2 regions of the Bradyrhizobium elkanii USDA 76 genome follow, and region 2 is predicted to be linked to the other one. Evidence: riboswitches for the same ligand, from Rfam matches in the RefSeq annotation. Region 2 holds a riboswitch; the other holds the start of a gene.
What was found. Region 2 has a riboswitch for ZMP and ZTP ahead of JEY66_RS20565 (bifunctional methylenetetrahydrofolate dehydrogenase/methenyltetrahydrofolate cyclohydrolase). Riboswitches for the same ligand answer to the same signal wherever they lie in the genome.

Region 1 (15,061 bases), 400 kb from region 2:
AGCGCGACATCCGGGGTCCCGCCATCGATTCAAGCTGGACCTTACCCGCATGTCGCTTTGCTCATGCGGGCTACTTTCTGCTACTTCGCAACCTCGTATACATCGGGATCGAAGCTCGAGCTCGGATTGGCGAAAGCGTGGCGCAGCGCCGGCGACATCGGCACGTTGTAATTGATACCTTTCGGCGGGGTCGGCGCTTCCAGCCATTTCCTGTACATGACCTCGATCTCGGGGCTCTTGTAGAGTTCCGCCGTGGCGCGGTCGGCGAGCGCCTTGAACGGGGTGTCCTCCCTGCGCAGCATGATGCCGAACGGCTCTGCCTTCGAGAACGCCTCCTCGCTGATCATGTAGAACGAAGGCTGCTTCGACCGCGCGATCGCAACGGCAAGCTGGACGTCGTCGAGCGCGTAGGCCTCGGCGCGATCGGTCTCCAGCATCAGGAACGCCTCGGCCTGGTCCTTGGCCGGGAGAACGTTGATGCCGAGCTTGCGTTCGGTGTTGACCTTGATGAGCTGCGTGAGGTTCACCGAGCCCGCAACGGCGGTGACCGACTTGCCCTTGAGATCGTCGATCGTGTTGATCCCAGCGGATTTCTTGGCGGCAAAGCGTGTCGCGCTGAGGAAGTGCGTGTTGGTGAAGGTCACCTGCTTCTGGCGGTCCGCGCTGTTGGTGGTCGCCGAGCAATGCAGATCGATCGTGCCGTTGACCATCAGCGGAATGCGGTTCGACGAGGTCACCGGGAGGTAGTCGACGGCGATGTCAGATACGCCGAGCTCCTTCTTCACGGCATCAACGATCTTCAGGCAGATGTCGAGCGCAAAGCCGATCGGCCGCTGATTGTCGTCGAGATAGCTGAAGGGAACGGAAGCCTCCTGAAAGCCGAGCGTGACCTTCTTCGCCTCCTTGATCTTCTGCAGCGTGCCCGACAGCTCTTCGGCCGTCGCGGGGCTTGCGGCGAGCGTGAGAGCGAAGAGGATGGCGGGCAAACGCATCGGCGGCTCCTGTGCGGTGATCAGACGGCGGTGATAGCGCACGCATGAGCCCGGAGCCAGATGACGCTGTGTCTAGCAGCTATCGCACTTTGCTATGGTCCGCCTGCCAAAGTTGCGGCCGTGGCTGCGGCGCATCACTAGCGCTGCGCCGCCCCCTCGAGCAGGCGGTCGCCGACTAGGCGGACCGCGCCACGGGTCCAGGAATAATCGGCTCCCATCCGCAGGCCGCTGTCGCCGCGCGAGACGACCGCGCCGCTGCGGGCGTCGCGCAGCTGGAAGCCGATCGTGTATTCGGTCCGGCTGACCCGCCTGATCACGCCGATCAGCGATTGATCGGCGCCGAGCTGTTGCGCAATCGCGGCTTCGCAGCCGTCGCAGTCACGCAGCGCACGCGCCTTGACGGGCTCCGCGGTCGCGCCGCCGGTATCGACCAGGCGGTAGCGGCCCGACTGCGCAAGCCGGTCACGCACGCCCTTGGTGACATCGGCGAGGTAGGCTGCATCGGCGTCGGCAAGGCCGGACGACGGCGCCGCGGACGTGTCCTCGAGCTCGAATGCGAACACCGCAAGCCCGATCGGCGCCGCAGCGGCGGTCTGCCCCGGCGGCAGCACGGCCGCGAGGACGCCGCGCACCTCGCGCGACACGAACATCCGCGCATGGTCCCATGCCTCATCAGTGTCGCCGCGAAACGTGTAGAGCTTCTCGTAGAGCACCTGGTTCGCTTCGACATCGATGACCGCCACCTTGGCCCACTGCACCAGCGTACTCATCTTCTGCACGCCGCCGACCACCTTGATCCGGGCCTCGCCTGCGGGCGCCGCCGATGACACCAGGCGATAGCGCGGCTCCGCGGCGACGTCGGCGCGCAGCGCGCGCATGAACGCATCGAGCCGCCTCTGATGCGCGGCGGTCTGGTCGATCACCTCGCCTGACGTATCAACATAGCCGAAATCGTGGATGCTGACGCCAAGCGGGGATGCCGTCGCCCTGCCGGCTTCGGCGCGCAGCGGACAAGATCCGGCCAGCAGGCCGATCAAGGCAACAGAGAGCAGAACGAGACGGGACTGACGCATGATTGGGGCCTTTCAGCTGCTGGCGCGGGCGGGTCGGTCGCATCCTGGGCCAACTGGCCTCCGCGCCGCAGCGGAGTGCCTCCCGCCCGGTGCCGGGAAAATTTCACGACGATGGTCCGCGCCGACAGCGGCGCTTCTCGGCGCCTCCGTTCTGCCGTTTAATGTGCGCGACGGCCCTGCCCGCGACCGCGCACTGAGGCTCGTCTGCGATCTCTGAGGATACGCCAATGTGGATTTGGTCCGGAAGCGATCTGAAACTGCGGCTGACGTTGCGCGTGGCGATCGTCTCGACGCTCTGCTTTGCCGTCATCTCCGGCTATTTCCTGGTCGAGGCCGACCGCTCGGTGCGCGGGCGGATCGCGGCCGTTGCCGATGTCGCCGCCAAGACGCTGGAGCTGCAGCAGAGCAAGATCCAATGGTTGAACAATGCGCGTTCCGACTTTCCCGATCTCGACAGCGTTGCCGCTACGGTCATGACGCCGGGACTGTGCATCGCCTTTCGCAGCAATAGCGGCGAGATCAGCCAACGCTTCTGCGGCGGCGCGCAAGCCGATCAGGCCGCGCCGCCGCTGGCCTTCGCGGCGCTCTATCGCCGCCTGTTCGATCCCGGCCGCGAGACTGTACGGCAGGTGGTTTCGCGCGGCAACGCCGTCGGCGAGGCTGTGGCCTGGATCGATCCGGCGGTGCCGACCGCCGAGGCCTGGCACGATGCCGGCCGGCTGATGGCGGTGTTCATGATCGCGCTGCCGCTGCTCTGCGCCCTGGTCTATGCGGCGCTGGCGCGCGCGCTGCGTCCGACGCGGCAGATCCGCGACGGGCTCGAACGGATCGCCGCAGGCGACCTCGCCGCGCGCCTGCCGCCGTTCGATCTCGCCGAACTGTCGGCGATCGGCGACGTCTTCAACCAGCTCGCCGAGCGCCTCGCTGCCGCGCTCTCCGACCGCAACGCGCTGACGCAGAAACTGATCCTGGTGCAGGACGAGGAACGCCGGCACCTCGCGCGCGAGCTGCATGACGAATTCGGGCAGTCGCTGGCCGCCATCCGTGCGCTCGCCGCCTCGGCGCGCCAGACCGCGGCCGCGGATTGCCCGCCTTTGCTCGCCGAATGCGACGGCATCGCGCGGACCGCGACCGGCATGATGGAGACGCTGCGCGGCGCCCTCTTCCGGCTCCGCCCGCCCGATGTCGACGAACTCGGACTTGCGGCCAGCCTCGAAGGCCTGGTCGCTAGCTGGAACGGCCGCAGCCGGGGACAGCCGCGGTTCGAGATCACCATATCGGGATCGTTCGAGCGCCTTGCCGCCTCCGTCGGCGCCAACCTCTACCGCATCGTGCAGGAGGCGCTCACCAACGCCGCCAAGCATGCCGGCGCCACGCGCGTGATGCTGCGGCTTGAGATGCGCGAGGCGGCGCCCGGCGGCGGGGACAGCGCGATCGTGCTCGCGATCGACGATGACGGCCAGCCCGGCGATCTACAAGGCGATCCCCAGCTCAAGTCCGGCCTCGGCCTGCTCGGCATGCGCGAACGGGTCGCCGCGCTGGGCGGGCGGCTCAGCTTCGAGACCGGACAGCCCAGCGGCTCATCGCTCCGCGTCATCGTTCCCGTCGCGGCCAGCCGAGAGGCCGCACCGGTGGAGCGCGCGGCATGAGCCATGCGGCGCGAACCATCATGCTGGTTGACGACCACGCCGTCGTTCGGGAGGGCTACCGGGCGATGCTGCAGAAGCAGCCGGACCTCTGCGTCGTCGCCGAAGCCTCCGACGGCGTCGAGGCCTACCGCCTCTACAAGGAGACCGGGCCCGACCTCGTCATCATGGACCTGTCGATGCCCGGCATCGGCGGCATCGAGGCCATCCGCCGCCTCCGGCAGTGGGACAGGCGCGCAAAAATCCTGGTGTTCACCATGCACCAGAACGCGGCCTTTGCCGTGCAGGCGATCCGCGCCGGCGCGAGCGGCTATGTCACCAAGACCAGCCCGCCGGAGACGCTGGTGCACGCCGTGATGGATGCGCTGTCGGGCAAGATCGCGATCAGCCCGGATATCGACCACGAGCTCGCGCTCAGCCACCTTGCCGGCGAGAGGAAGGCTGCCGACCTCCTGACCGCGCGGGAATTCGAGGTGCTGCGGATGCTGCTCGCGGAGAACACCACCGAGGAGATCGCCGAGGCGCTGCACCTCAGCCCCAAGACGGTCGCGAACCTGCATTCCCTGATCAAGGACAAGCTCGGCGTCGGCACCGATATCGAGTTGGTCCGCCTCGCGCTGCGGCAAGGCATCCTGACGCAGCTCGATCTCGGCGAACGCTGAGCCCGCGGCGGCGGCAGCGACCAACTCTTGCGAGCGCGCCGGGGATTGGATAACCTTCTGCTCGCGATGAGCTCCGCAGGCTCATTCGCCCCTCGCGCGACTGGCGAGCTTACGTGGAATTGACCACGGTGAAGCGCGAAGGGTTCTAGCGCCGTTCGCCTGGGCACCCGTTCAGCTGATGATCCAGCGTCTTAGGGAGCCCGGACCATGCCGTCATTCCGCAATGAACTCCACCTCAACGATTCGGAAGTTGCCCTTGCGCTCGAGGGCGAAGAGCGCCGCCAGCAAGACGGCGTCGAGCTGATTCCGTCGGAAAATTACACCTATCCCGAGGTTCTCGAGCTGCTCGGGTCGGTGTTCACCAACAAGTATTCCGAGGGCTATCCGGGGCGCCGCTATTACGGCGGCCAGGAATTTACCGACCAGATAGAGAACCTTGCCCGACAGCGAGCTTGCGCGCTGTTCCGCGCCGAACATGCCAACGTTCAGCCTCTGTCCGGGTCGCCAATGAACCAGGCCGTGTATCTCGGCCTGCTGCAGCCCGGCGATACGATATTGGCGATGGACCTGTCACACGGCGGCCATCTCACCCATGGCGCGCCCGTGTCGCACATGGGGCGGCTCTTCAACTTCGCCCGCTACAAGACGCAGCCGTCAAACGGCGGCGCCATCGATTTCGATGGGCTCCGCGCCATGGCCCGGCACGTCCGTCCGAAGCTGGTGCTGTGCGGCTACAGCTCCTATCCGCGCGATCTGGATTATGCGTCCTTCAAGAGTATCGCCGATGAGGTGGGTGCACTGACCATGGCCGACGTCAGCCATTACGGCGGCCTGATCGCCGGCAACGCCTTGCGCAATCCGCTCGATGCGGGCTTCGACGTGATGACGACGACATCGCACAAGACGCTTCGCGGACCGCGCGGCGGCATCGTTCTTTGTCGCCGGGAGTTCGCCGGCAAGATCGACGCGTCGGTGTTCCCGGGATTGCAGGGAGGTCCGCACATGAACGTTGTGGCCGGAACCGCGGTCACGCTGAAGAAGGCATCGACATCCGATTTTCAGGCCTATGCAGGGCTGGTCATCCGTAACGCGAAGGTCCTGGCCGAAGCGTTGATGGAACGCGGCATGACCTTGATCACCGGCGGAACCGACAATCACATGATGGTCGTGGATACGGTGGCCAGCGTCGGCCTGGACGGCGGCGCGGCCGAGAACATCCTCGACGCCGTCGGGATCACCGCAAACAAGCAGATCATTCCCGACGATCCGCGTCCGCCGCTCAAGCCGAGCGGCATTCGCCTCGGGACGCCGGCGGCGACCACGCGCGGCATGGGCGAGCCCGAAATGCGCCTCATCGCCGAGCTCATTGCGGGATCCCTCCGGTCGAAGGGAGATGCAGCGGTCGTCAAGCGACTGAGGTCGAACAGCGTCGAGATGTGCCGCGCTTTCCCCGTTCCGGGGATCGCACCGCCCTCATAGGCGGCCAAGCCGCGTTCCTGTTCCGCGTTCGTCGCGTCGCTCGTCCGGGTGTGCAGTCTGCATGGGCACGTCATGAAGGTTCCCCGGGAACGACCGGAACGGAAATTGATGCTGTTCGTTGGACCGCATGATCTCGAAGACGGAGCGTCGAACACCGTGACCCGGAAAACCTTGCAAGCACGCTCGGAGCAGGCGCTCGTCGTCATCATTCTCAGCACCGGTGCGCTGATCGGTTACCTCGGCCTGGCACTGTCCAGGCTGTGAGAGCTACGCCCGGCGGGCACCAAGCCGCCGGGAGGCGTCAACAAGCCGCTTGGTGTGCCGAAAACGCGCGCGCGCGTGCCACTGAGTTGCCCGACGCGGCAAGCCAAGCACCGCAGCAAAAATATAGGGTGAAAAGAGCAAGGCTCGGACATATCATGTCGCGAGAATGCGAATGTTTGACGCACAAGCGACAACACCCGCCGTCGTCCCGGCGAAGGCCGGCAACTGTTATGTTGGTTTGGTCTGCAGGTACGGCTTTCGGTCTCGCATCATGGCATTGAGGACCGTGAGCAGCTTCCTGGCGACGGCGATGAGGGCGAGTTTGGCTGGTTTTCCGGCCTGTCGCAGTCGTGCATAGAAGGCCTTGAACGGATCAGCTCTGCGAACTGCGTTGAGGGCCGCCATATAAAGGGCGTCACGAACGCGCTTTCGGCCGCCCGCAATCTTGCGCTTGCCGCGGAAGGTGCCGCTGTCGACGTTGAAGGGAGCAAGGCCAGCGAGCGCTGCGAGTTGTTTCGGTCCGACCCGCCCGAGTTCCGGCATCTGCGCGATGAGCTGCATGCAGGCCACGGGACCCACGCCGGGCAGCGAACGCATTAACTTCGCATCGTCCGCGATCTGCGCTTCGGCTTTAATCAATGCGCTGATGTCGGCCTCGATCTCGGCGATCTCGCTGTCGAGGACCTCGATGAGGCGGCCGATGCGTTCGGCCATGGCGCGATCGTCGGCCTCGCTGCGCCGGTTCTTCTCCTGGGCGCGCATGAGGACCAGCTGATCCCGCCGTTTTGCAAGCCTCGCCAAGGCGCCCCGTGCAGGATCGGCGACCTGCTCGGGGGCGGGCTGCATGGCCCGCGCAAAGGCCGCCAGCATCCGCGCATCGATCGGATCGGTCTTGGCGAGTAGGCCGCTGGCCCGTGCAAAGTCGCGGGCACGGGCCGGGTTGATCCGTGCGAACTGGATCCCGGCCTGACGCAGCGCCTCGCGAAGCGCGAGGTCATAGATACCCGTCGCCTCGAAGACCACCAGCGCATCGCATTGCCAACGCGCCACCTGCTGTGTGATGGCCTGTGTCGCGTTGGCAATGCGCCTCGGCACGCCGTCAGCCTCATCAAAGATATCGAGGTGTTTCTTGGAGATGTCGATTCCGACGTAACGAAGAGCTATGATCACGGTGCCTGTCCCTGTGATGCGAGGTCTGTTGGTGCAGCCTCGTGCAACTGTTCAGGTTGATAGATGGAACGGGCGGGAGACCGAGCCGGCTCACGGCGTCAAGCGCCAAGGACCCAACGGCTTCCCGCCCACCCTCATCCTGACACACTTCCAAGACACAGGGACCCATTACCCCAAATCTCAATTGTTGCGCGACGCCGGGGCCACGATCCCGTTCCTGATCAAATCCGGTGGTGATGGGTCCCGGCCTTCGCCGGGACGACGGTGGTGTGCGCGGGAACAGTCTCGCGATGAATGCAACGCCACGTACAATCCACACACCCGTCACTGAAATCGAGGACATTGCCGCCTGCCCGCAATTCTCGTACACGGTTTCACGCAATGACCTCGCGACTCTCTCCCAACTCCGTCGACGTGCTGCTGTTCGATATCGGCCGCGTCGTGCTCGACATCGACTTTGACAAGGTGATGGCGCACTGGGCGCAGCACGCCGGCTGTGCGCCCGCCGAGCTCGCCACGCGATTTGTCGTCGACGACAGTTTCAAGCATCACGAGATCGGCCGGATCGACGACGCGGCGTTCTTCGAAAGCCTGCGCCGGACTCTCGGCATCGACATCACGGACGCCCAGTTCCTCGAGGGCTGGAATGCGATCTTCACCGGCGAGATGCCGGGCATCGCCCCGCTGCTCGCGGCGGCCGCCGAGCGGATGCCGCTCTACGCCTTCTCCAACACCAATCCGGCCCATGTCGCGCACTTCTCGGTCACCCATGCCGAGCTGCTCAGCCATTTCCGCAACGTCTTCCTGTCCTCGAGCATCGGCTTCCGCAAACCCGACGCCGAGGCCTATGATCATGTGGTAAAAGCCATCGGCGTCCCGGCGTCGCGGATCCTGTTCTTCGACGACCTGGCCGCCAATATCGAAGGTGCACGGGCGCGCGGCCTTCATGCTATCCACGTGACATCGACGGATGACGTGGCAAGGGCTTTGACCGCACTTGGTATTTGGACATTAGGAATTGAGGAGCTCTGAGCGTGGCCCTGATGCCGGTTGCCGATGCCCTGTCCGCCGTCCTCGCCGGCGCCGAACCGCTGCCAGAGGAGATGGTCGCGCTCGATGCCGCCTACCACCGCACGCTGGCGCACGACCTCGCGGCGCTGCGCACCCAGCCGCCGCAGCCGATGTCGGCGATGGACGGCTATGCGGTGCGCGCCGCCGATGCGGCTGATCTAAAGGCCCGGCTCAAGGTGATCGGCGAAGTCGCCGCCGGCCGGCCGTTCGGGCGGACGGTCGGCGCCGGCGAGGCGGTGCGGATCTTCACCGGCGGCGTGATCCCCAATGGCGCCGACGCGGTGATCATCCAGGAAGACACCGCCGTCGACGGCGACCACATCACGATCACGGAGGCCGCCAGCGTCGGGCGGCACATCCGCCAGGCCGGGGTCGATTTCCGTGCGGGCGAGGTGCTGCTCGCCGGCGGCAGCCACCTGTCCGACCGCGCGCTGTCGCTGGCGGCCGCCATGAACTATCCGGAACTTGCGGTGCGCCGCCGCCCGAAGGTCGCGGTGCTGGCGACCGGCGACGAACTGGTGATGCCGGGCTCGCGGCCCCGTCCCGGCCAGATCGTCTATTCCAACGGCTACGCGCTGCGGGCGCTGGCGCGCGCCGAAGGCGCCGAGACCGTCGACCTCGGCGTTGCCGCCGACACGGTGGAGGCGACCACGGCCGGCATCCGCCGGGCACGCGAGGCCGGCGCCGATGTCCTGATTACGACAGGCGGCGCCTCGGTCGGCGACCACGATCTCGTCAAGCGGTCGCTGGAGGCCGAGGGCGTCGAGATGGCGTTCTGGCGGATCGCGATGCGGCCCGGCAAGCCGATGATGCATGGCCGGCTCGGCGCGATGCGGGTGATCGGCCTGCCCGGCAATCCGGTGTCGTCCTATGTCTGCGCCTTCCTGTTCCTGGTGCCGTTGATTCGGGCGCTGAGCGGCCGGAAAGTGATTCATCATCGCCGCGCGAGCGCCCTGCTCGGCCGCGACCTCGCCGCCAACGACCAGCGCGAGGACTATCTGCGGGCGCGTCTCGAAGCGCGCGAGGACGGCAAGCTGATCGCAACGCCGGTGACGCAGCAGGATTCGTCGCTGCTCGCGAATCTCGCTGCGGCACGGGCACTTCTCGTGCGTCCGCCGTTTGCGGCGGCGGCCGTCAAAGGCAGCGAATGCGAGATCCTGACGCTGCCCGAATAGGGTTTTCACGCCCCGCCGATCGTGCGTTGCCTGATCCGTTCACCGGAAATTAAGTGGTTGCGGAACACATATCGAACATATAGTGTCCGTTCATGATTTGTTTCGAGTACTGGTGTCTACAATCGGGAAGCCGCGTGGAAGCAAGTGCAACGAGCACATGCTCCTGAGGTCAGGCCCCGCCTGCAGGCCCCACCAGAAGAGTCTCGGAATCGAACGCCGCTATCAACCGGGGGAATACTCGAGATGCTCACGCGCAAACAGTACGAACTTCTGCGTTTCATCAATGAACGTCTGAAAGAGGCCGGCGTACCGCCCTCCTTCGACGAGATGAAGGATGCGCTCGACCTGCGCTCGAAGTCCGGTATCCACCGCCTGATCACTGCGCTGGAGGAGCGCGGCTTCATCCGCCGCCTGCCGAACCGCGCCCGCGCCATTGAGGTCATCAAGCTGCCCGAACTCTCGGCCGGCGGCGGCAACGGCCGACGCGGCTTCACGCCCAGCGTCATCGAAGGCACCCTCGGCCGGCGCGCCAGCACGCCGCCGATCGCCGAGGACGACGGCAACCGTCCGGTCGCGGTCCCCGTGATGGGCCGGATCGCCGCCGGTACGCCGATCGAGGCGCTGCAGACCCGCAGCCACACCATCAGCGTGCCGCCCGACATGCTCGGCGCCGGCGAGCACTATGCGCTCGAGGTGCGCGGCGACTCGATGGTCGATGCCGGCATCCTCGACGGCGACATGGCGCTGATCCAGCGCAACGACGTCGCCAATACCGGCGACATCGTGGTGGCGCTGATCGACGAGGAGGAAGCCACCCTGAAGCGCTTCCGCCGCCGCGGCGCATCGATCGCGCTCGAGCCGGCCAACACCGCCTATGAAGTGCGCATCCTGCCGCCGAACCGGGTCCGCATCCAGGGCAAGCTGATCGGCCTGTATCGCAAATACTGAATTGCAAATACTTGCGGCGGCCGGGAACGAGCAACACGTCGGATCGTTCCTTGCATGATAGCGTAGCGTACGGCCTGCCCGATGCGCTCCGATACCTCTCGCGCAGCGTCGCGTGTTTGTGATCGGGGTCGGTCTCGGACCAGTCGTACAATCGCCCAGAAACGAGCGGAAGCTCGTTCGCTATCGTCCACTCTGGTAGAGGCCCCAATGCCTCAAGAGAGGCACGGGTCGCTACCTCGAAATGAGGAGCCATCCGATGTGTGACTATAGTCTGCACGCCGTGGCATCGCGCCCCGCCATTGTCGGAGAGACGCTGATCACGACGACGTTCCGCGGCACGTCGACCCGCGGTTTTGCTTCGGAAAACGATCCCACTGTCGCGGTCTGCATGCTGCCGGGCACCGAGCTCGCTTTCGCCGAGAACGTTCGCTACGACAGCCGCTGGATCTGGACCAAGACGCTGAACTATCGCGTCGGCGTGTTCAACGAAGTCGAGCCCGACGTGCCCGATCGGCATCATGACGCGGTGGAATTCCCCGACGGCAGCCATGTGCTGGTGACCCAGCTGGTCGAGGGACAGCGCGTCAGCGTGCTGCAATTGCCGGCGCTGCATCCGCCGGTCGAGCAGAAGCCGAAGGTGGTGGAGCGGCGGCCCTCCGCATTTGCAACGCTGTTTTTGGGTTGAGCGCATCGTCGCCGCGGAATGGGCTGTTCGGCGGCGGATGACCTAAGCAATTTCGGGCGCCCCCGGACTTCCGCTTCCGGGGCGCACGAGGAAATTTGCGTCAGCCGGCGCCTTGGCGCATCATCGGGCACGGAGGACGTGCGCGGTGGTCGATAAGGTCACATGGCAAAAGGCTGGACGCGTCACGGAACCGGGCCGCTACATGTTCCGGTTCGGTTGGCTGACGGTGACGGCCGACGACCTGAGAGTCTGGGAGCAATTTCCCGAGGCTTCCTTCACCCTCGTCAAGAAGCCCGACGCCGGCCCCGACTCCGACGAATACCATCTCGGCCTGTTCGAGCTGCCGAGCGCCCCCTCGCCGGACCACCGCTAGTCATCGCCCTGCAGATCGGACTCGGCCGGCGTCGCATCCACGGCAGGCCGCGGTGCGGCGGCGGCTGCGCGCAGCGTCGTCTCGCTCTCGCCGTCGCCGGGAACCGCCGGCGACCACGGCCGGTCGATCCCGCCGGGCTTGACGGCATCGACGGCGTAGCCGTCCCTGGTCCGCCGCAGTACCAGCGCGCCGTGGCGCCGCAGCCGCTCGGCATCGATCACCGACGCCGTGCAGCCCCGCGGCGCCGCCCGCGCCGTCACGATCAAGCCTGCGCGCTCGCAGTCGTCCGCCAGCGCCTCCGGCCGGGTCGCCAGCGCGACGAAGGCGCCGCCTAGTCCCTGGGTCACGCAGCCGCCGGCATCGCAGGAGACGCCGTCGCCGAGCGACGCATCGGTGGCGGTCCGCGCGTCGGCGTCCGCCGCCAGCCACTCCTTGACCAGGAACGCATCCTTGGCGCTGTGCATCAAATGCAGCCGCCCGTCACCGCCGCGCACCGCGACGTTGCGGCCGTCGCCGGAGACCAGCACGTCCGGCTGCGGCACCCTGAGCGCCCAGACCGAGGCCACCAGCAGCAGAACCGCGCCCGACCAGCGCAGCGGCGTACGCAGCAGCCCGAGCAGGATGATGCCGGCACTCGCTGCAATCAGCGGCCCGATCCCGAACGCCGCCATGCGGCCGACCGCGCCCGGGAGTGCGGCGACCCATTGCGTCACCAGGATCATCCAGTCGATGCCAAGACCCATGATCGCCCAGAACACGCCGTCGAAGCCGAACGGCATGGCGACGAGGCCCAGCAGGCCGGCCGGCATCACGACCGCCGACACGACAGGCATCGCCGCGAGGTTGGCGAGCAGCCCGTAGGGCGTCACGCGGTGGAAGTGGAACGCGGCGTAGGGCGTCGTCGCCAGCCCCGCCACCAGCGAGGCCAGCATCAGCATGGTGAGCTCGCGCCCGCCCCACAGCGCAACCCGCGCGGTCGCCGAATGGTCGGGCGACGCGAATAGGTTCGGCAGCCCGATCTGCACCAGCGCCACCAGCCCGAGCGTCGCGGCAAACGACATCTGGAAGCTCGGATGCACCAGCGCCTCCGGCGCGATCGCGAGCACGATCAGCGCCGCCACCGCCAGCGTGCGGAAGGTGATCGCGCGGCGGTCGACGATCACGGCGAGCAGCACCACGGCGGTCATGAAGAACGACCGTTGCGTCGCGACCTCCGCACCCGACAGCAACAGATAGAATGCCGCGGCGACCAGCGCCGCCGCCGCCGCCCATTTCTTGATCGGATGCCCCGCCGTCAGTGCCGGAAACAGCGCGAGCAGCGCGCGCACCGCGAAGAACACGACGCCGGCGACCACGGCCATGTGGTAGCCGGAGATCGACAGCACATGGCCGAGCCCCGAGATGAACATCGCATCGTTGACCGGCGTCGAGATCGCGTCGCGCCGGCCGGTGAGCAATGCGGTTGCGATCGCGCGCTGGTCGCCGTCGAGCGTGGTGCGAATCCGCGCGTCGATGGCGTCGCGCAGGCCTTGCATGAAGGCGGCGTAGCGCAGCGCAAAGCCGCCGGTCGCAGGCGGCTCCCTGGTCTTGACCGCGCCCATCACGAAGCCGGAGGCGCCGATGCCCTGGAAATACAGGTCACGTCCGAAATCATAGGAGCCCGGGCGCTGCGGCCCGAGCGGCGGCAACAGCCGCGCCTTCAACTCTACGAAGCTGCCGACATCGGGCGCAGTGCCCTTCTTCACCGAAAGCCGGACACGATCGAGCTTCGTCATGTCGCGCGGGCTCTCCATCGAAACCACGCGCAGCACGAAACGATCGGTCTTCTCGCGGATGTCACGCGCCTCGACGAAGCCGGTCAGCGCCACCGAGAACATCGGCCGCGCCAGCACCGTGTGAGCAACGCGCGCCGTCTTCCAGGTCGCCGTCGCAAAGCCTGCGGCCACCGCGGCCAGCATCGCGATGACGGGAAACACGCTGCGCCGCCGCAGCAGCAGCGCCAGCAGGCAGAGCAGGATTGCGACGGTGGCCGCGACCGACAGCACCGGCTCGTGCTCGGCCGCGAAATAGAAGGCGATACCAGTGCCGAACGCCACCGGCACCCAGGGCAACAACCGGCCCGCCCCCGCCTCCGCGCCCGCCCATCGCCGCAATGTCTCGACGACAGGCTTCCAGATGCCGACGCGCGCCGGGAAATAGCCGCCAGCCGGCGCAGCCGCGCGCGGCGGCCACGTCCCCGCGTAGCCGCGTTTGCCGCCCGGCGTCGTGCCCTGCTCCGCCATTCCGCTTGCGATCCCTGCCGAGCGGCAGGCTAGCGGATGGCCCCGTCCCCCGACTAGCGGAACGGATGCAGAATACGGACCGGCAACGCCCGGGTACCTGGATCGTCCTGCGCCTTGCCGACCTCGCGCCGGGCCACAGCTGCCGCCTGCGTCAAATCGATCGAGCCGAAAGTCTCATTAAGATACCGATCACATTAGGAATAGACTGTCCCGATGCCTCCACTCCCGGAGAGACCGGGATGAGGCAGTGACGGCTCGCGGCACTTGAAGGCCGCTGGAGCTCCTCTCAGGCGGCCACAACTCCCCTGAGATCAGGCGTTGCGGACGAACTCGCAAATCTCGCCTGTAACGCCGCGCACCACGCGCACTCCGCGAGCGGATTGATCGCTGAAAAACGCGAGGAGTAGCGTTTGCATTTGAGAGGAGCGACACATGGCAATTCAAGTACCGAGCGATTTTCGTCGCGTGATTGTCGCCGCGTCAGTGGGAAACATCATTGAATGGTACGACTTTTATATTTTTGGCAGCCTGGCCGCGGTTCTGTCGGTCAAGTTCTTTGAGCAATCCCACCCCGTTGCAGCCCTGCTGAGCACGATCGCGCTGTTCACTGCGGGATTCCTGATCCGCCCGCTAGGGGCCTTCCTGTTCGGATGGATGGGCGATCGGGTCGGCCGCAAATATACATTCCTCATTACGCTGAGCGGAATGGGCCTGGGAACGGGAGCGATCGGACTGATCCCGACTTATCAGTCGATCGGCCTGACGGCCGCATTCATTCTGTTCGGCTTGCGGATGATCCAGGGTCTCTGCCTGGGCGGCGAGTATGGCGGCGCCATCACCTACGTCGCCGAGCATGTTCCGGATCACAGCCGCGGCTACTACACCGGCTGGCTACAAACCTCGCCGACACTCGGGATCGTGGTGTCGCTGGCCGTGATCGTTCTGACCCGAACCTGGGCCGGCAATCAGGCCTTTGACGAATGGGCGTGGCGCGTTCCGTTCCTGGTCTCGTTCCTGCTGGTGGCCATCGCCATCTACATCCGCCTGCAGCTCCAGGAGACGCCGATTTTCCAGGAGATCAAGGCACGCGGACAGATGACCAGGAATCCCTGGCGGGAAGCTTTCCTCAGCGCCAACATCAAGTACATCTTGATCGCGATCGTCGTCCTGATTGGGCAGGGCGTGGTCTGGTACAGTGGTCAATTCTGGGCACTGTACTTCCTGCAGCAGGTCTCCAAGGT
Region 2 (15,061 bases):
GTGAAATCGCGCGGCGTCACCGTGATCAAGAGCGGCAAGACGGTGCTGGCGTAGCCGCGCGTCAAGGCCGGGATGCTCCCTCGCCCCGCTCGCGCGGGGGAGAGGAAGAAGAAAGAACAAAACGGAGAGAACAACCATGGGATTACTCGACGGCAAGGTGGCGCTGATCACGGGCGCCGGCGGCGGGCTTGGTGAAGCCTACGCGAAGCTGTTCGCGCGCGAGGGCGCGGCCGTGGTGGTCAACGATCTCGGCGGCCCGCGCGACGGCTCGGGTTCGGACAAGTCGATGGCTGACAAGGTGGTCGACGCGATCAAGGCCGAAGGCGGCCGTGCGGTCGCCAACGGCGCCGACATCTCGACCTTGGCCGGCGGCCAGTCGGTGTTCGACGACGCCATCAAGCATTTCGGCCGCGCCGACATCCTGGTCAACAACGCCGGCATTCTGCTCGACGAGACCTTCCACAAGGCCAAGGAAGCGAACTGGGACAAGGTGATGAAGGTGCACCTCAAGGGCACCTTCTGCTGCACCCAGCCGGTGTTCAAATGGATGCGCGACAACGGCGGCGGCGTCATCGTCAACACGTCCTCGACCTCGGGTCTGATCGGCAATTTCGGCCAGACCAATTACGGCGCCGCCAAGGGCGGCATTTGGGGCCTGTCCAACGTGCTGGCGATCGAGGGCCGCAAGTACAACATCCGGATCTGGACCCTGGCGCCGGGCGCGCTGACCCGCATGACCGCAGACCTGCCCCGCTACAAGGAGAACCCGGGTGCGGCGCTCGGCCCGGACGGCATCGCGCCGGCGGTGCTCTACATGGTCAGCGACCTGTCCGGCGACCAGACCGGCAAGGTCCTCGGCGTCTCGGGTCCGCGTGGCGTCCGCGAGATGCGGATGATGGAAATGGAGGGCTGGAAGCCGCCCTTTACTGGCTGGAAGGCCGAAGACATCGTCACCCACGCCAAGGAGATCTTCTTCTCCGAGGAGCAGATCAAGATGGGCGCGCGCCGGTTCTGATGTATACCGTCATTCTGGGGCACGCGAAGCGTGAACCCCAATGCGCAATTGCGCATTGTGGAATCTCGAGGTTCCGGGTCTGGTGCTGGCGCACCGTCCCGGAACGACAGACCAGAGGATAGATGCCCAAATGACAAAACTCACCGCCCAGGCCGCAGGAACCTTTGCGATCGCGCCGACCCCGTTCCACGATGACGGCCGCATCGATGAGGCGTCGATCGACCGGCTGACCGATTTCTACACCGATGTCGGCTGCGACGGCGTCACGGTACTGGGCATCCTGGGCGAGGCGCCGAAGCTCGATGCCGCGGAGGCGGAGCAGGTCGCGCTGCGCTTCGTCAAGCGTGCCAAGAAGCTGCAGGTCATTGTCGGCGTCTCAGCGCCGGGCTTTGCCACGATGCGCTCGCTGGCGAAGAAGTCGATGGATGCGGGCGCTGCCGGTGTCATGATCGCGCCGCCGCCGCACTTGCGCACCGACGACCAGATCATTGGCTACTTCAAGCAGGCGCAGGAAGCGATCGGCGACGATATTCCCTGGGTGCTGCAGGACTATCCGCTGACGCTGACCGTCGTGTTCACGCCCGCCGTGATCCGCAAGATCGTGATGGATTCGCCGTCCTGCGTGATGCTCAAGCACGAGGACTGGCCGGGCCTCGAGAAGATTTCGACGCTGCGCAATTTCCAGAAGGACGGCTCGCTGCGGCCGCTGTCGATCCTGGTCGGCAATGGCGGCCTGTTCCTCGATTTCGAGATGGAGCGCGGCGCCGACGGCGCGATGACCGGCTATGCCTTCCCCGAACTCCTGATCGACGTCGTCAATCTGTCCAAGGCGGGAAAACGCGATGCGGCGCACGATCTGTTCGACGCGCATCTGCCGCTGATCCGCTACGAGCAGCAGCCCGGCGTCGGCCTGACCGTGCGCAAATACGTGCTGCAGAAGCGCGGCATCATCTCCTCGAGCGCGCAGCGCAAGCCGGGTGCTGTCATCACGCCGCAAGCGAGGGCGGAGGTCGACTATCTGCTTTCCCGCGTGGCGCGCGTCGATCGCCGCGCCAATCTGCAACCGCAATCCAGTGCAGCAGGCTAGTCATGAATGAGATCGTTGCCCCGCGCCTTGCCTCGACCGTGCTGCTGCTGCGTGACGGGACGTCGTCACGCGAAATCGAAGTCTTCATGATGGTCCGCCATCACCAGATCGAGTTCAACTCGGGTGCGCTGGTGTTTCCGGGCGGCAGCGTCGACAAGAATGACAAGGAGATCGCCGCCGATCCCGCGCTCTATTCGGGCGGAGAAGGGCTCGACGGCGACGCACTCGGCTTCCGGATCGCGGCGATCCGCGAGACCTTCGAGGAGAGCGGCATCCTGCTGGCGCGGCCGCAGGGGTCGAAGCATCTGGTCGATGCGAAGCGTGCGAACGAGATCGCGACCGCGCATCGCGCGGCGCTGAACGAAGGCAAGATCGGCTTCCTCAAGGTGCTGACTGACAACGGCATGGTGCTCGCGCTCGACGAGCTCGTGCCCTATGCGCACTGGATCACGCCGGAGGGCATGCCGAAGCGCTTCGACACCTGGTTCTTCCTCGCCGCCGCGCCGCCCGAGCAACTCGGCGCCCATGACGGCAAGGAATCGACCGACTCGATCTGGGTGTCGACGCGCGAGGCGCTGGAGGGCGGCGAGACCGGCCGCTTCAAGCTGCCGTTCCCGACCACGCGCAACCTGATCCGGCTCGGCAAGCAGCCGAACGTCGGCGCCGCGCTCGCCGACAGCAAGGGCAAGCCGATCGTCGCCGTGATGCCCGTGATGACCAAGACCGCCACCGGCCGCCAGCTCCGCATCCCCAAGGAAGCGGGCTACGACGGCGAGGTGTTCGACGTCGGGGCGCTGGGGTAGCGCGTTATCCTGAGAGATCGAGAGCGCCTCTGACTCGGAGGCGGCGCAATACAATACTAGGCGTCGTCCCGGCCTAGTGCGCAATTGCGCACGGGGGCCGGGATCCAACCACTGAACTGCAATGTTGCGCGACTCTGGAGCCACAGCTTCTTCTGACAACACAACCCTGTGGTAATGGGTCCCGGCCTTCGCCGGGACGACGGGGGAAGGAGAGTCGCTTCTCCACATTTCGGCTTAGATCGAAATATCATCACGTCGCAGCAGTGTAGCTTCCGTCTCAACCATCGAGACGGAATCCCGCCAATGACCGCCACCCACCGCCAGCCGAGCATGGGCTTCGAGCTCGCTTTGCTGCTCGCGCTCGCCACCATGTGGGGCGGCTCCTATACCTTCATCAAGCTTGGTGTCGCGACCATCCCGCCGATCACGCTGATCGCGGCGCGCACCGCGATCGCGGGGCTGTTGCTGCTCGCCATCATGCGGATGCGCGGCGTGACGATGCCGGCGGATGGCGCGACTTGGGTCCGCTTCATCTTCCAGGCGTGCCTCAACAGCGTGATCCCGTGGACGCTGATCGCCTGGGGCGAGCGCTTCGTTGATGCCGGGCTCGCCACCATCCTCAATTCGGCCTCGCCGATCTTCACCTTCCTGTTCACCGCCGCAATCACCCGCCACGAGGCCGCGAGCCTGCGCAAGCTGTTTGGGGTGATATCAGGCATGGCCGGCATCTGCCTGATCGTCGGCGTCGATGCGTTCCGCGATCTCGGGCAGGGGATCTTGGCCGAGGTCGCGATCGTCGCCGCCACCATCTGCTACGCCTGTGCCGCGATCTTCAGCCGCGGCTTCAAGGGGCTCGATCCGATGGCGCCGGCGGCGGGTTCGCTGATCGCGGGCGCTGCGATCCTCGTTCCGCTCAGCCTTGTCGTCGAGCGGCCCTGGACGCTGTCGCCGTCGACGACGTCGCTCGCCGCATTACTGGCGCTTGCGATGTTCTCGACCGCGATCGCGTTCGCGATCTACTTTCACCTGATCCAGACCCTCGGCTCGGTCGGCACCACCGCGCAGGCTTACTTGCGGGTGCCGATCGGGGTGGCGCTCAGCGTCATGGTGCTGGGCGAGCGGTTGAGCCCGACGGCGTGGATCGGCCTCGCCTGCGTCGTGATCGGCGTCGCCGCGATGACGATTCCTGCACGAAGGATCGCCACAGCCTGACGTCATCGCCGCGATGACGATTCCCTCGCGTAAGATCGCCACCGCCTGAAGTTTCGCCCGCTGAAACCGGCGCCTTGCTGCTGTCCGGCAATCCCTGCATGCTGCCCGCAACGAGATCGCAGGGCGGGAAACGGGACGATGTTGCGGCGGATCAGCCTCATTGCCGGTGCGTGCATGGCGTTGCTGGCGATGGCCGGCGCGGTGCGCGCGCAGGACTTCCCGAGCCGGCCGATCCGCATCGTCATTCCCTACGCGCCGGGCAGCGTCGCCGACGTGTTCGCGCGCATCATGGCGCAGGACATGCAGGAGCAGTGGAAGGGGACGATCGTCGTCGAGGCCAAATCCGGCGCCAACGGCTCGATTGCGGCCGAGGAGGTCGCACGCGCCGCGCCCGATGGCTACACATGGCTATTGGTGACGACCTTCTTCACCGCGAGCCCGGCACTGAACACGCAGCTGCGCTGGGATCCGGTCAGGGACTTCGTGCCGGTCGGGCAGATCTGTCTCGCCCCGAACTTCTTCATCGTGCCGACCTCGCTGCCGGTGAAGACCGTCGCCGACTATGTCGCGCTGGCCAAGGCCAAGCTGGGCACACCGAACTACAGCCATCCCGGCAAGGGCTCGACCGGCCATCTCGGCTTCGAACTGTTCAAGCGGCTCGCCGGGATCGACGTCACCGCGATCGGCTATCGCGGCTATCCGCAGATGGTGCCCGATATCGCGAGCGGGCTGATCACCTCGAGCTTCCTGTCGGCCAACCAGGCGCTGGCCCAGGTGCAGTCCGGCAGCATCAGGATCATCGGTGCGATCAGCGACGGCCGCTCGAAATACTTTCCCGACGTGCCGACCATGGCCGAGCAGGGCTTTGCCGAGGCGCAGGTGACGCCGTGGTTCGGCTTCGTGGTGCCGGCGGGCACGCCGCAGCCGGTCGTCGAACGCATCAGCGCGGCGCTCGAAACCGCGCTAGCCTCCGCCGAGGTGCGGAGGAAGCTGGATGTCGCCGGCTGCGACGCCCGGAGCGCGCCGCTGAAACGCTTTGCCGACGTCATCGCGGCGGACGTCGCCCTCTGGGCCCGGGTGGTCAAGGAGGCCGGCATCCAACCGGACTGAGCCGGCCGCTGGCCCCTACCGGAAGCGGTGGGCCGGGGGCAGGGGTGATACAGATCACACCGGCCGGCCCGGTCCTGCAGCATGTTTCCCCAAAATCCGTAATTTCCCGTATATTGGGGCCCATTGGACCCCGGCCCTTGATGACATGACCGCTGAATTGCCGCCGAATTCGCAAGCGCCGCGTGCGTTCTCCCTCTCCATTGGCCAGCTCACGTTCGGCAGCTTCCTGCTGGTCCTGGCTGTGATCATCATCACATCCACCGCCAGCGTGATCGCGATCCGCCACATCGATACGACCTTCGCCGAGCTGCAGCGGCTGCAGAGCGTCGGCGACATCGCCGAGGATATCGACCGCCGCATGAACGAGCTGCGGCTGGCGGCGCGCGACTTCGTCACCGAGCCGGGCAGCCAGTCGGTCCAGGTCGCGGAGGCGGCCCAGTCGCTGAGCGAGATCCTGAAAAAGACCCGCATCAAGCTGGCGCCCGAGCAGCAGGACATGATCGACGGCGTCACCCAGCGGCTGGCGACCTATCGCAACGGCATCGAGCGCATCTCGGCGCTGCTCAGCCGCCGCGCCGAGCTGGTCGCCGGGCTGCCGCCGCTGCGCGAGGCCTTCGACAAGGCGGTCGCCGCAAGCAACGATGCGGCGCTGGCCAATGCGCTGTCGCAATCCCAGAGCCGGATCGCCACCGCGCTGCTGGCGCACAATACGTCCGCCGCCGAGCAGGCCGCGCAGAGCATGCGGGCGATGACCATCTCCGATCCCGCGCTGCGCGGCGCCGTCGACGATTATGCCGAGGCGATCGTCGCGGTCTCGGTGCGCGAGGGCCAGATCGCCGACATCGACAAGGAGGTGCTCGGCGCCGAAGGCCGGCTGATCCAGAAGGTCACCGAGCTGCTCCGCGAGCTCAGCTCTCGCCGCGGCCACGTGCTGTCGCGCGATTTTGCCCGGACGCTGGCTGAAGCAAAATGGCAGAGCATCGTGCTCGGCACGGCGGGCGTGCTGATCGGCCTGTTCGCGTCGGTGCTGGTGGTTCGCCGCACCGTCCGCCCGCTCGCCAGGATCGCGGGCTCGATCCGCAAGGTTGCCGGCGGCGAGAAGAGCGCGTTCATTCCCGGCGCCGACCTCGACAACGAGATCGGTGACATCGCACGCGCCGCCGAAGTGTTCCGCCAGACCCTGGTCGACGCCGACAGCGCGCGCGAGGCGGCGCTGCGCGCGCTTGCCGAGCAGCGGCTCGCCGAGGAGAGCTACCACAAGCTGTTCGAGGCGTCGGTCGAGGGCATCTACGTCACGACGCCGGGCGGCGCGCTGCTCAACGCCAATCCGGCGCTGGCGCGGATGATGGGCTATGGCACGCCGCAAGACCTGATCAAGGGCATCGACGACATCGCCACCACCGTCTATGTCGATCCCGCGGCGCGCGAGCAGTACCAGCAGCTGATGCAGCGCGATGGCATGGTGCGCGACTACGAGTATCAGGTGCGCGCGAGCGACGGCACGGTGCTGTGGCTGTCCGATTCGGCGACCGTCGTCCGCAACGACGAAGGCGAGGTGATCCGCTACGAGGGCACGGTGCGCGACATCACCGACCAGAAGCGCGCCGAAGACGCGATCGCCGAAGGCCGGCGGCTGCTGCAGATGGTCATCGACACGGTGCCCGCCGTCATCAACGTCAAGGACCGCGACCTGCGCTACGTGCTGATGAACCGCTACATGGCCGGGATCTTCGGCATCGAGCCGCAGGACGCGATCGGCCAGACCACTGGCGACCTGATGTCGCGCTACGGCGCGGCGAAGACCGATGAGAACGACAAGCGCGTCCTGTCGGCGCGGCGCGAGCTCGGCTTCTATGAAGAGGAGTACAAGGACGTCGCCGGCAACATGCGGCAATGGCTGGTCAACAAGCTGCCGATCCTCGACGCGCAGGGCGACATCGAGAACATCGTCACGGTCGCGCTCGATATCGGCGAGCGCAAGCGCTCCGAGCAGGAGATGCGCAAGGCGAGGGATTCCGCGGAAGCCGCGCTGCGCAATCTGCGCGAAACCCAGAATTCGCTGATCGAGGCTGAAAAGCTCGCCGCGCTCGGCCGCCTGGTGGCCGGCGTCGCCCATGAGGTCAACAATCCCGTCGGGATCAGCCTGACGGTGGCGTCCGCGCTGGAGCGCAAGACCGCGAATTTCGCCACCCAGGTCGAGCGCGGCGACCTGCGCCGCTCCAGCCTCAACGATTTCCTGAACACGGCGCGCGATGCCTCCTCGCAACTCGTCGCCAATCTCAACCGCGCCGCGGAGCTGATCCAGTCGTTCAAGCAGGTCGCCGCCGACCGCAACTATTCCGACCAGCGCACCTTCGATCTCGGCGACCTCACCGAGCAGGTGGTGATGAGTCTGAGGCCCGGCCTGCGCAAGCACAACCTGACGCTCAACGTCGATTGCGAGCCGAACCTGATCATGAACTCCTATCCGGGACCGTATGGCCAGGTGCTGACCAATCTGTTCCTCAACGCGGTCGCGCATGCGTTCCCGGACGGTAAGGCCGGCGAGGTCGAGATCCAGGTCCACGCCGCCGGCGGCGACAATGTCGAGGTGATCTTCGCCGACAATGGCTGCGGCATGAGCCTCGACGTGCGCCGCCGCGCCTTCGATCCGTTCTTCACGACGCGGCGCGATCAGGGCGGCACCGGGCTCGGCCTGCACATCGTCTACAGCATCGTCACCACGCGGCTCGGCGGCCGGCTCTCGCTGGATTCCGCACCGGGCAACGGCACCCGCATCCAGATGATCCTGCCGCGCGTCGCGCCGCTGGAGCAGGCCGCGGAGTAGGCCGCACTATGGCTCAGACCGACTCGTGCGTTGTTCCGTCATCCTGAGGAGCGCGAAGCGCGTCTCGAAAGATGCTCGGCGCGCGCTGGTGGCCGTCGACCCTTCGAGACAAGGGCGCGCTCCTCCAGCGACAAAGGCAAAGCCTTTGCGCGGGGGTGACGGATCCAGCAGCGAGTTTCCAATCGCTAATTGATATCCGCGAGCTTGTGCAGCGTGGCGCCGAAGATCAGGCTCGCCTTGCCGACCAGTGCGGTGCCACTCATGGTACCGCGGGTATCGGTGAAGGTGCCGGAGACGCCGATGCCGACGGGCGCGGGCCCGCCGAACAGCGGGTTGTCGGTGTCGCGCGGTGTCGTGTGGCGTTGCACAAGGACTTCGCCCTTGAACGCATCGCCCTTCACCGTGTAGCTGCCGGTGTAGTAGAGATAGGCGTCGCCGCCCAGAATCTGGCCGTCGCGGAAGAGAATGACGCCGCTGCCCTTACCGACGCGACCGTCCAGCAGGGTGACGTGAATTGAGTAAAGTCCGTTCTTCATGACGTCCCGATTGCTGGCCGCCGCGCCCACGGCAAGCCAGTTGGTTTTTTATGCCAAAGCGAGCAACCTCGTGCAATGCGGCAGGTTGATTCCCGGGTGTTCCGCGTTCGGGTGACACCCTCGGTTCCTGCCAGGCAGTGTGACGGCGCGATGACAGCGGACCGTACGCGCGAATCAAAGTGGCCCGCGAAATGCATAGCTCTGGTTGCACTGGCCGGTGAGTGCTGGAGCAAACACATGTCTGACTGGATTGAATCCGGCGGCCATTGGGCACGCCCTCGCAGACTCAATGGAACTTCGGCCCGTCATGCGGGCCACGTCATCGTATTCCTCGGGTTGATAACGCTGGTGCTGGTTGCGGCCGTGCGAATCGCGCAAGCGCGCGATCCCGACGGCCGCTACGCCAATTCGCCGCTGAAGGAATGGTTCGACGGCCTGCGCAGCGGCAAAGGGCCGTGCTGTTCGGATGCCGACGGCACAGCGGTCAGCGATGTCGACTGGGAATCCAAGGACGGGCACTATCGTGTGCGCCTCGACGGGGCGTGGATCGATGTCCCCGACGAGGCCGTGGTCACCGAGCCCAACCGGGTCGGTCGCGCCATGGTCTGGCCGATTCCGAGCTACATGGGCGTGACGATCCGCTGCTTCATGCCCGGCAGCATGACTTAGCGCCGCACGCGTGGCTCAGACGTATTTCTGGTCGCGCTCGAGCAGTTCGATTGAGATGCCCTGCGGGCCGCGGATGAAGCAGATCCGCACGCCGGGGCGGATCGTGGTCGGCTCCTTGGTGAATTCGACGCCCTTGGCCTTGATCTCGGCCGCAACCGCGTCGATGTCCTTCACCGTGAGCCCGAAATGATCGAGCCCCTGATAGGGCGTCACCGGCGCGGCGTTGACGCCGTCGCCCTGGGTCACCTCGGCAATGAACACCTTGGCGCCGCCGAGCTGGACGTCGATGCGGCCGGGGCCGCGGATGATCTCGCCGCCGAGAATGTCGCGCAGCCAGGTCGCGGTGGCCTCGGGATCGGGACTGCGCAGGTGGACGTGGTCCCAGGTGACGACAGGCATTGCGATCTCCTTGTTGTTCTCGCGCCGCTTCGGCGCGCGGCACTCGCTCTCGGGCGGCGCGAACTTAGCGAGCGGCCGGCCGTGAGACCATCCCTCCGTGCTGCCGGCCGCAAGATTACCGTCCCGGAATGAAACCATTGCGGCCATCAGCGATTGTCTTTGCGTGGCCGCTCGACCTGCGGCCGACCCGGAAGTCGCACGGTGCGGCTTCCTCTCTGTGTGGGGGCGGCCCGATCAGGCCGCCAGGGTGAGGGCACGACGATGCGGATCGGCTTGGCGTCGTTTCGGAGGTTGGCCGCCGGACGTCTCGGTGAGGGGGGCTTCTACGCCGGCCTGCTACTGCCGCTGATCGCGCTCGCCGGGATCGCCGCCTGGTTCATGCTCCCCGAGCCGAGCGACGCCGGAGACCAGGATGTCTGGCCGGTGTCTTCCTCCATGGTCCGCACCGCGCAGAATGCCTCGACCGGCGCGCAACCGGCCCAAATCACAAATCAGGCCGCGAGGGATGCGCTGGCCGCACCGGCGGACGAGCCGACCACTGTCGGCGTGGCCACCGCCCCACAGGGGACAGAGGAGGCCAGGCCGTCCGGGCCTGGCGCTGAAAGGTCGCCGCTGGACAAGCTGCGGATCGCCTCGCAATCGTGGCGGCGCGGCGGGCTGGGTTCGAAGGCGCTCGTCACCCTGACGCTGCGCAATGCCAACGATTTCGCGGTCAAGGACATCGAGATCGCCTGCGCCTTCATCCGCCGGGACGGTCGGCCGCTGACCGAGCGCAAGCGGCTGATCTCCGACACCATCGCCATGAAAAGCCGCAAAACTTATTCGCGGATGTTGGTCGGATTCGTCAATGTTAACGCAAACAAGGCGAAATGTTCGGTCGTGACCGCGAGCCGCCTCTAATTCCCGGCATCTCGAAAAAGTGACCGCGAATTGACTTGTCGGGTGAACCGTAACGGCCGGACAGGAACTAACTAATAAACCAGCCGTTAGTGAGCGACCGGCAGCGCGGACAGCGTCCGGGTGATCATGCGCAGACGATGAAATCGCCCGCGCGATGACTTATGTCGTCGCGCCGAGATGAACCGCGCCCGCAGCGCGGGGGGAGCTACCAAAATGCCTGTGGCGCGTTATTTCCTGTTCGTTGGTGGCGTGCTGCTCGCGCTGCTCTTCGTCGTCAATGTCATCGTGCCGCAGGAGGCCGTGGTCGGCGGCCAGAACCAGGGCCTGTCGTCGCCGGGCGTCGACAAGACCATGGTGCGCATCAAGTCGATCCAGAAATTGCCCGAGCGGGTGGTCTACGACACCAATTTGCCGACCATCGTTCCGGCGCAGGTCAACGCGGTTGCCGCGGCCATGCCGTCGGCTACGGGCGACGCGTCGGCGCAAGCCCGCGTCCGCAATACGTTCGCCCAGTTCATTCCGCCGGAGAAGGCTGACGCGCAGAAGGTCGCGGCCGAGACAAAGCCGGCCGAGCAGCCCGCGCAGGCCCAGCCTCAGGCGCCGAAGAAGCGTAAGGTCGCGCGCTACCATGCCCATCCCCAGCAGCCGATGCGGCTGGCACAGCCCGGCATGTATCAGCCCTACCGCGTCGCGCAGCAGCAGCGCATGGGCTTCTTCGGTGGCTTCGGTACTTGGTAAGAAAGGCCGCCCGCAGCCGGCAATCGATCCGCCGCCGCAAGCACTTGCGGCGGCATTTTCATGTCCGGGATCAGGCGGGTGGCCGGATCCGCGACGGCGTCCGAGCGCCGCCCGCTACCTTTAGCGCGGCAGGCGCGGAATCTTGTCCGCGAAGCCGTTATAGCAGGTCAGCCGCTCGTCCTCCTCCTTCACGAAGCGGCAATCGTTGACGCCCTTGGCCGGGGCGGCCTTCGGCTTCGGCTGCGGCTTGAAGATCTCGTCGTAGCAGATCAGCCGTTCCTTGGTGGCGTCGTCGATGTCCTGACAGGCCTGAAGCTTCTGGGCGACCGATTGCGGCTTGTCGGGCGCGGCAGGCTTCTCGCCCTTCTTGGCGGCCGACTTCTTGCCGACCTGGACCAGCGGCTTGTCGCCGACCATCGGCTGCGAGGTCGCCGCCGGCTTGTCGGCGTCGGCGGGGGCCGGCGTGGTGCCTTGGGCAAGCGCGGCAGCCGGGCAGAAGAGCGCCAGCGCGAGGATGATATGTTTCATGTCGAAAATGTCCGAAATGGCGTGATGACCGGAAGGATGGCGCCGGGGATCGGAAAAGCCCGGCAAGCGCCGAGACTTAACGCAAGTCTTGCCCGAATCCTACCCCCAGAGGTGACCCGCCCGGCACCGATCCACCGGCAAAAAAGTGGGGGCAATTCGTCGCCGTTCGACCCGCGGGGAGAGCGTGAATTGCCTTTGCCCGGCGGGGTGGCTATGACGACGCCATCTGCGCGACTGGCGCTTGGATGGACCACCATCGGGGAGCGCAGAGACTGAACGCCGCGCGCCTGGGCACCGCTTCGAAACGGAGGTGCCATGACGGCGAACATTCTCGATGGGCATGCACATGCCCAAATTGTCATCGACAAGATTTCTGGCGAACTCGACCGGCTGCCCCGCGCGCCGGGGCTTGCGGTCGTGCTGGTCGGCTGCGACCCGGCGAGCCAGATCTATGTGCAGAGCAAGGTCAGGATGGCCGAACGGCTCGGCCTGCGCGGCGAGGTCGCACGCCTGCCGGATGATGCCAGCGAGGCCGATCTGCTTGCCAGAGTGGAGACGCTCAATGCGCGCGACGACATCGACGGCATCCTCGTGCAACTGCCGTTGCCGGCGCATATCGACGCCTTGCGCGTGATGGCGGCGGTCGATCCCGCCAAGGATGTCGACGGCCTGCATGCCCTGAACGCCGGCCGGCTGTTTCACGGCGACGATGCGCTGGTGCCGTGCACGCCGCTGGGCTGTCTCCGGCTGATCAAATCGACCCTGTCGGACCTCACCGGCGCGCATGCCGTGGTGATCGGCAGCTCCAACATCGTCGGCAAGCCGATGGCCGCGCTGCTGCTGCAGGAGCACGCGACCGTGACCCAGACTCATATCCACACCCGCGGCATCAGCAGGATCTGCCGCGAGGCCGACATCCTGGTGAGCGCGGTGGGCAAGGCCGGCCTCGTGCGCGGCGACTGGATCAAGCCGCAGGCCATCGTCATCGACGTCGGCACCACGCGCGTCGAGAAGCCGGACGGCGGCTATGCGGTGTGCGGCGACGTCTCGTTCGACGAGGCGGTGCAGGTCGCCGGCGCGATCACGCCGGTGCCGCGCGGCGTCGGCCCGATGACGATCGCCTGCCTGATGGAGAACACGGTGAAGGCCGCAAAGGCGAGGGCGGCCCGGCTGCAATAGCGCGGGATGCCTGCGGCGATATGCGCGCGGCGGTGTTGCTCGCGTATCGCGCGAAGTTTCATGACGTCCGGGGTAATGGAAAGCCCGCACCGTTCGTCTAGCATCGCGCGACAGATGGAGGCGCGCGATGCTGTATGCGGAAGATCTCACCGAGGGCCAGACGTTCGAGCTTGGCAGCTACACGATCGGCGAGGCCGAGATCCTGGAGTTCGCCGGGAAATATGATCCGGTGCCGATCCATACCGATCCCGTCGCGGCTGCGGCCGGCCCGTTCGGCGGCCTGATCGCAAGCGGCTTCAACACCATTGCGATCTATCAGCGGCTCGTCGTGGAGGCGATCTGGACCAAGGTGGCGGGGATCGTCGGGCGGAGCTTCGAGATTCGCCTGCCGAGCCCGGTTCGGCCCGGCGCCACGCTCACCGGCCAATCCCGGATCCAGAAGATCACCATCAGGCCTGAGCGGCGCGACGCCGTCGTGATCTTCAAGACGGAGCTGGTCAACGACGAGCAGCGCCCCGTTCTTGTCCTCGTGCTCGACGCGCTGATCCACATGCGGCCGGCGGAGCAGGGGCGGGCGCAGCTCGGCTGAGGGGCATCCCGAAGTCATCCGCCTCGGACCGCGGCCAACGCCGCCATGTGTTCCCCGCACGCGACTTGTCGTCGCGCAATGTTGCGGCAATTATGACAAGCTGGCGGCAGAACAGCAGCGCATCAATGACGTCATCATCGACGAGGTCGTGCTGCCCGGTATTCACTTTGTCGATGCGCCGAAGGCATTCGACCCAAACGGATGTGCCGACGTGAAACGCAGCAGGCAGACGCACGGAGGGATCGAAGCCAGGCGGCGCAAGGCGGAAGAATGGCGCCGCATCCAGACGCAACGCGCCGCTGAACGGCAACGTCTCCGCGACTACAAGATTGCGCTGGCGCGCGACGAGGTTGCCGTAGATACGACGCGGCTCGCACCATCGAACAGCTATTCGACTCCCGATTTCGTGCTGCGCGGAACCTATCGACCGGAGCCCTTCGTCTGCAAGGACTGCGGCGTTGCCGAGGTCTGGACGCCGTTGCAGCAGAAATGGTGGTACGAGACCGCCAAGGGCGATGTATTTACCGCGGCGGTGCGCTGCCGGGCCTGCCGCACCAGGGAGCGCGCGCGCAAATCCGCCGTACGCCGCGTGCATCTGGAAGGACTCGCAAGGAAGAAGCCTCGCGTCTCGTAGCGATGGGCGTGACTTCAGAGTCGCACTTCACATCTGATACGCGGGGAACCGGTGCGCAGGCGGTCAATGCGTCGCGCGTGCGGAACGTTTCGTTGCCTGATTGGTTCGAGACCTTGAAGCCCCCGGTGCGGGGTGCGGGCGGGGAGGAACCAGCCAAGGAAACTTGTCAAGGAAACCTGTCAAGGAAACCATTGCGGCCGGAACCAACGAGAAGGAGCAGCGGATGAAACTCAATTCCACGCAAGTCAAGCAGACCATGACGCAACTGAATGCCCAGGTGCTTCCGGACGATCACCCGGCCGTGGCGCAACTGAACAGCGTGTTCGGTGAGCACACATTCTTCGTCGACACCAGCGGGCTCAAGGTGCTTGAACCGGCCCAGACCTCCGACATGCCGGGGCAGACCGGCGAAGTCGTCAGTCTCGCCGAGTGGAGCGATCCGGAGCTGACCTCGCTTCGGCCGCACGAGCCCGAGCCGACCGGCGTGCTCATCGCACTTGAACCCAGCAAGCACTGAAGCGTTCCAGCGCGAAGTGGATACCGGTTCGCGCAAGCAAAACGCCACCAAGCAAGGGGATTGAGAGCATGATCCGATTCAATCGGATCATGCTCTTTGGGCTGCATCGCGCGGCACCCGCGCCTTCCTGATGGCGACAGCCCCGACGTCGCATCAAGAGGTGCCGAAAGTCACATGGCAAATCAGCGCCGCCTGCGTATGCATCGGTTTGAGATGGGTATCCAGGCGGTGAGGGGCAGATGGGGATCGTGCGGCGCTGGAGCCCTGACGAGGACGAGAAGCTCAGAGAACTCGCCAGGGCCGGCAAGAACGCTCTCG

Region 1: it holds a riboswitch for ZMP and ZTP, as region 2 does, so the genes downstream of both, JEY66_RS22535 (serine hydroxymethyltransferase) here and JEY66_RS20565 (bifunctional methylenetetrahydrofolate dehydrogenase/methenyltetrahydrofolate cyclohydrolase) in region 2, are expected to answer to the same signal.

What each region holds. Positions count from the first base shown of each region.
Region 1 is NZ_CP066356.1:4,632,155-4,647,215, reverse strand. It holds gene JEY66_RS22555 (amino acid ABC transporter substrate-binding protein) at 81-992, opposite strand; gene JEY66_RS22550 (DUF3280 domain-containing protein) at 1,130-2,065, opposite strand; gene JEY66_RS22545 (sensor histidine kinase) at 2,293-3,714, shown strand; gene JEY66_RS22540 (response regulator transcription factor) at 3,711-4,373, shown strand; ZMP/ZTP riboswitch at 4,460-4,545, shown strand; gene JEY66_RS22535 (serine hydroxymethyltransferase) at 4,581-5,852, shown strand; gene JEY66_RS22530 (hypothetical protein) at 5,961-6,116, shown strand; gene JEY66_RS22525 (IS110 family transposase) at 6,345-7,286, opposite strand; gene JEY66_RS22520 (HAD family hydrolase) at 7,668-8,318, shown strand; gene JEY66_RS22515 (molybdopterin molybdotransferase MoeA) at 8,321-9,532, shown strand; gene lexA (transcriptional repressor LexA) at 9,776-10,480, shown strand; gene JEY66_RS22505 (hypothetical protein) at 10,737-11,165, shown strand; gene JEY66_RS22500 (hypothetical protein) at 11,311-11,538, shown strand; gene JEY66_RS22495 (ComEC/Rec2 family competence protein) at 11,535-13,820, opposite strand; gene JEY66_RS22490 (MFS transporter) at 14,253-15,061, shown strand, end outside.
Region 2 is NZ_CP066356.1:4,229,818-4,244,878, forward strand. It holds gene JEY66_RS20500 (MaoC/PaaZ C-terminal domain-containing protein) at 1-54, shown strand, start outside; gene JEY66_RS20505 (SDR family oxidoreductase) at 137-1,015, shown strand; gene JEY66_RS20510 (dihydrodipicolinate synthase family protein) at 1,146-2,102, shown strand; gene JEY66_RS20515 (NUDIX hydrolase) at 2,105-2,905, shown strand; gene JEY66_RS20520 (DMT family transporter) at 3,209-4,117, shown strand; gene JEY66_RS20525 (Bug family tripartite tricarboxylate transporter substrate binding protein) at 4,256-5,227, shown strand; gene JEY66_RS20530 (PAS domain S-box protein) at 5,373-8,054, shown strand; gene JEY66_RS20535 (GrlR family regulatory protein) at 8,240-8,590, opposite strand; gene JEY66_RS20540 (hypothetical protein) at 8,828-9,259, shown strand; gene JEY66_RS20545 (VOC family protein) at 9,275-9,658, opposite strand; gene JEY66_RS20550 (hypothetical protein) at 9,920-10,558, shown strand; gene JEY66_RS20555 (hypothetical protein) at 10,772-11,296, shown strand; gene JEY66_RS20560 (hypothetical protein) at 11,417-11,824, opposite strand; ZMP/ZTP riboswitch at 12,045-12,124, shown strand; gene JEY66_RS20565 (bifunctional methylenetetrahydrofolate dehydrogenase/methenyltetrahydrofolate cyclohydrolase) at 12,140-13,003, shown strand; gene JEY66_RS20570 (MaoC/PaaZ C-terminal domain-containing protein) at 13,131-13,592, shown strand; gene JEY66_RS20575 (zinc-ribbon domain containing protein) at 13,804-14,226, shown strand; gene JEY66_RS20580 (hypothetical protein) at 14,450-14,743, shown strand; gene JEY66_RS20585 (SANT/Myb-like DNA-binding domain-containing protein) at 14,983-15,061, shown strand, end outside.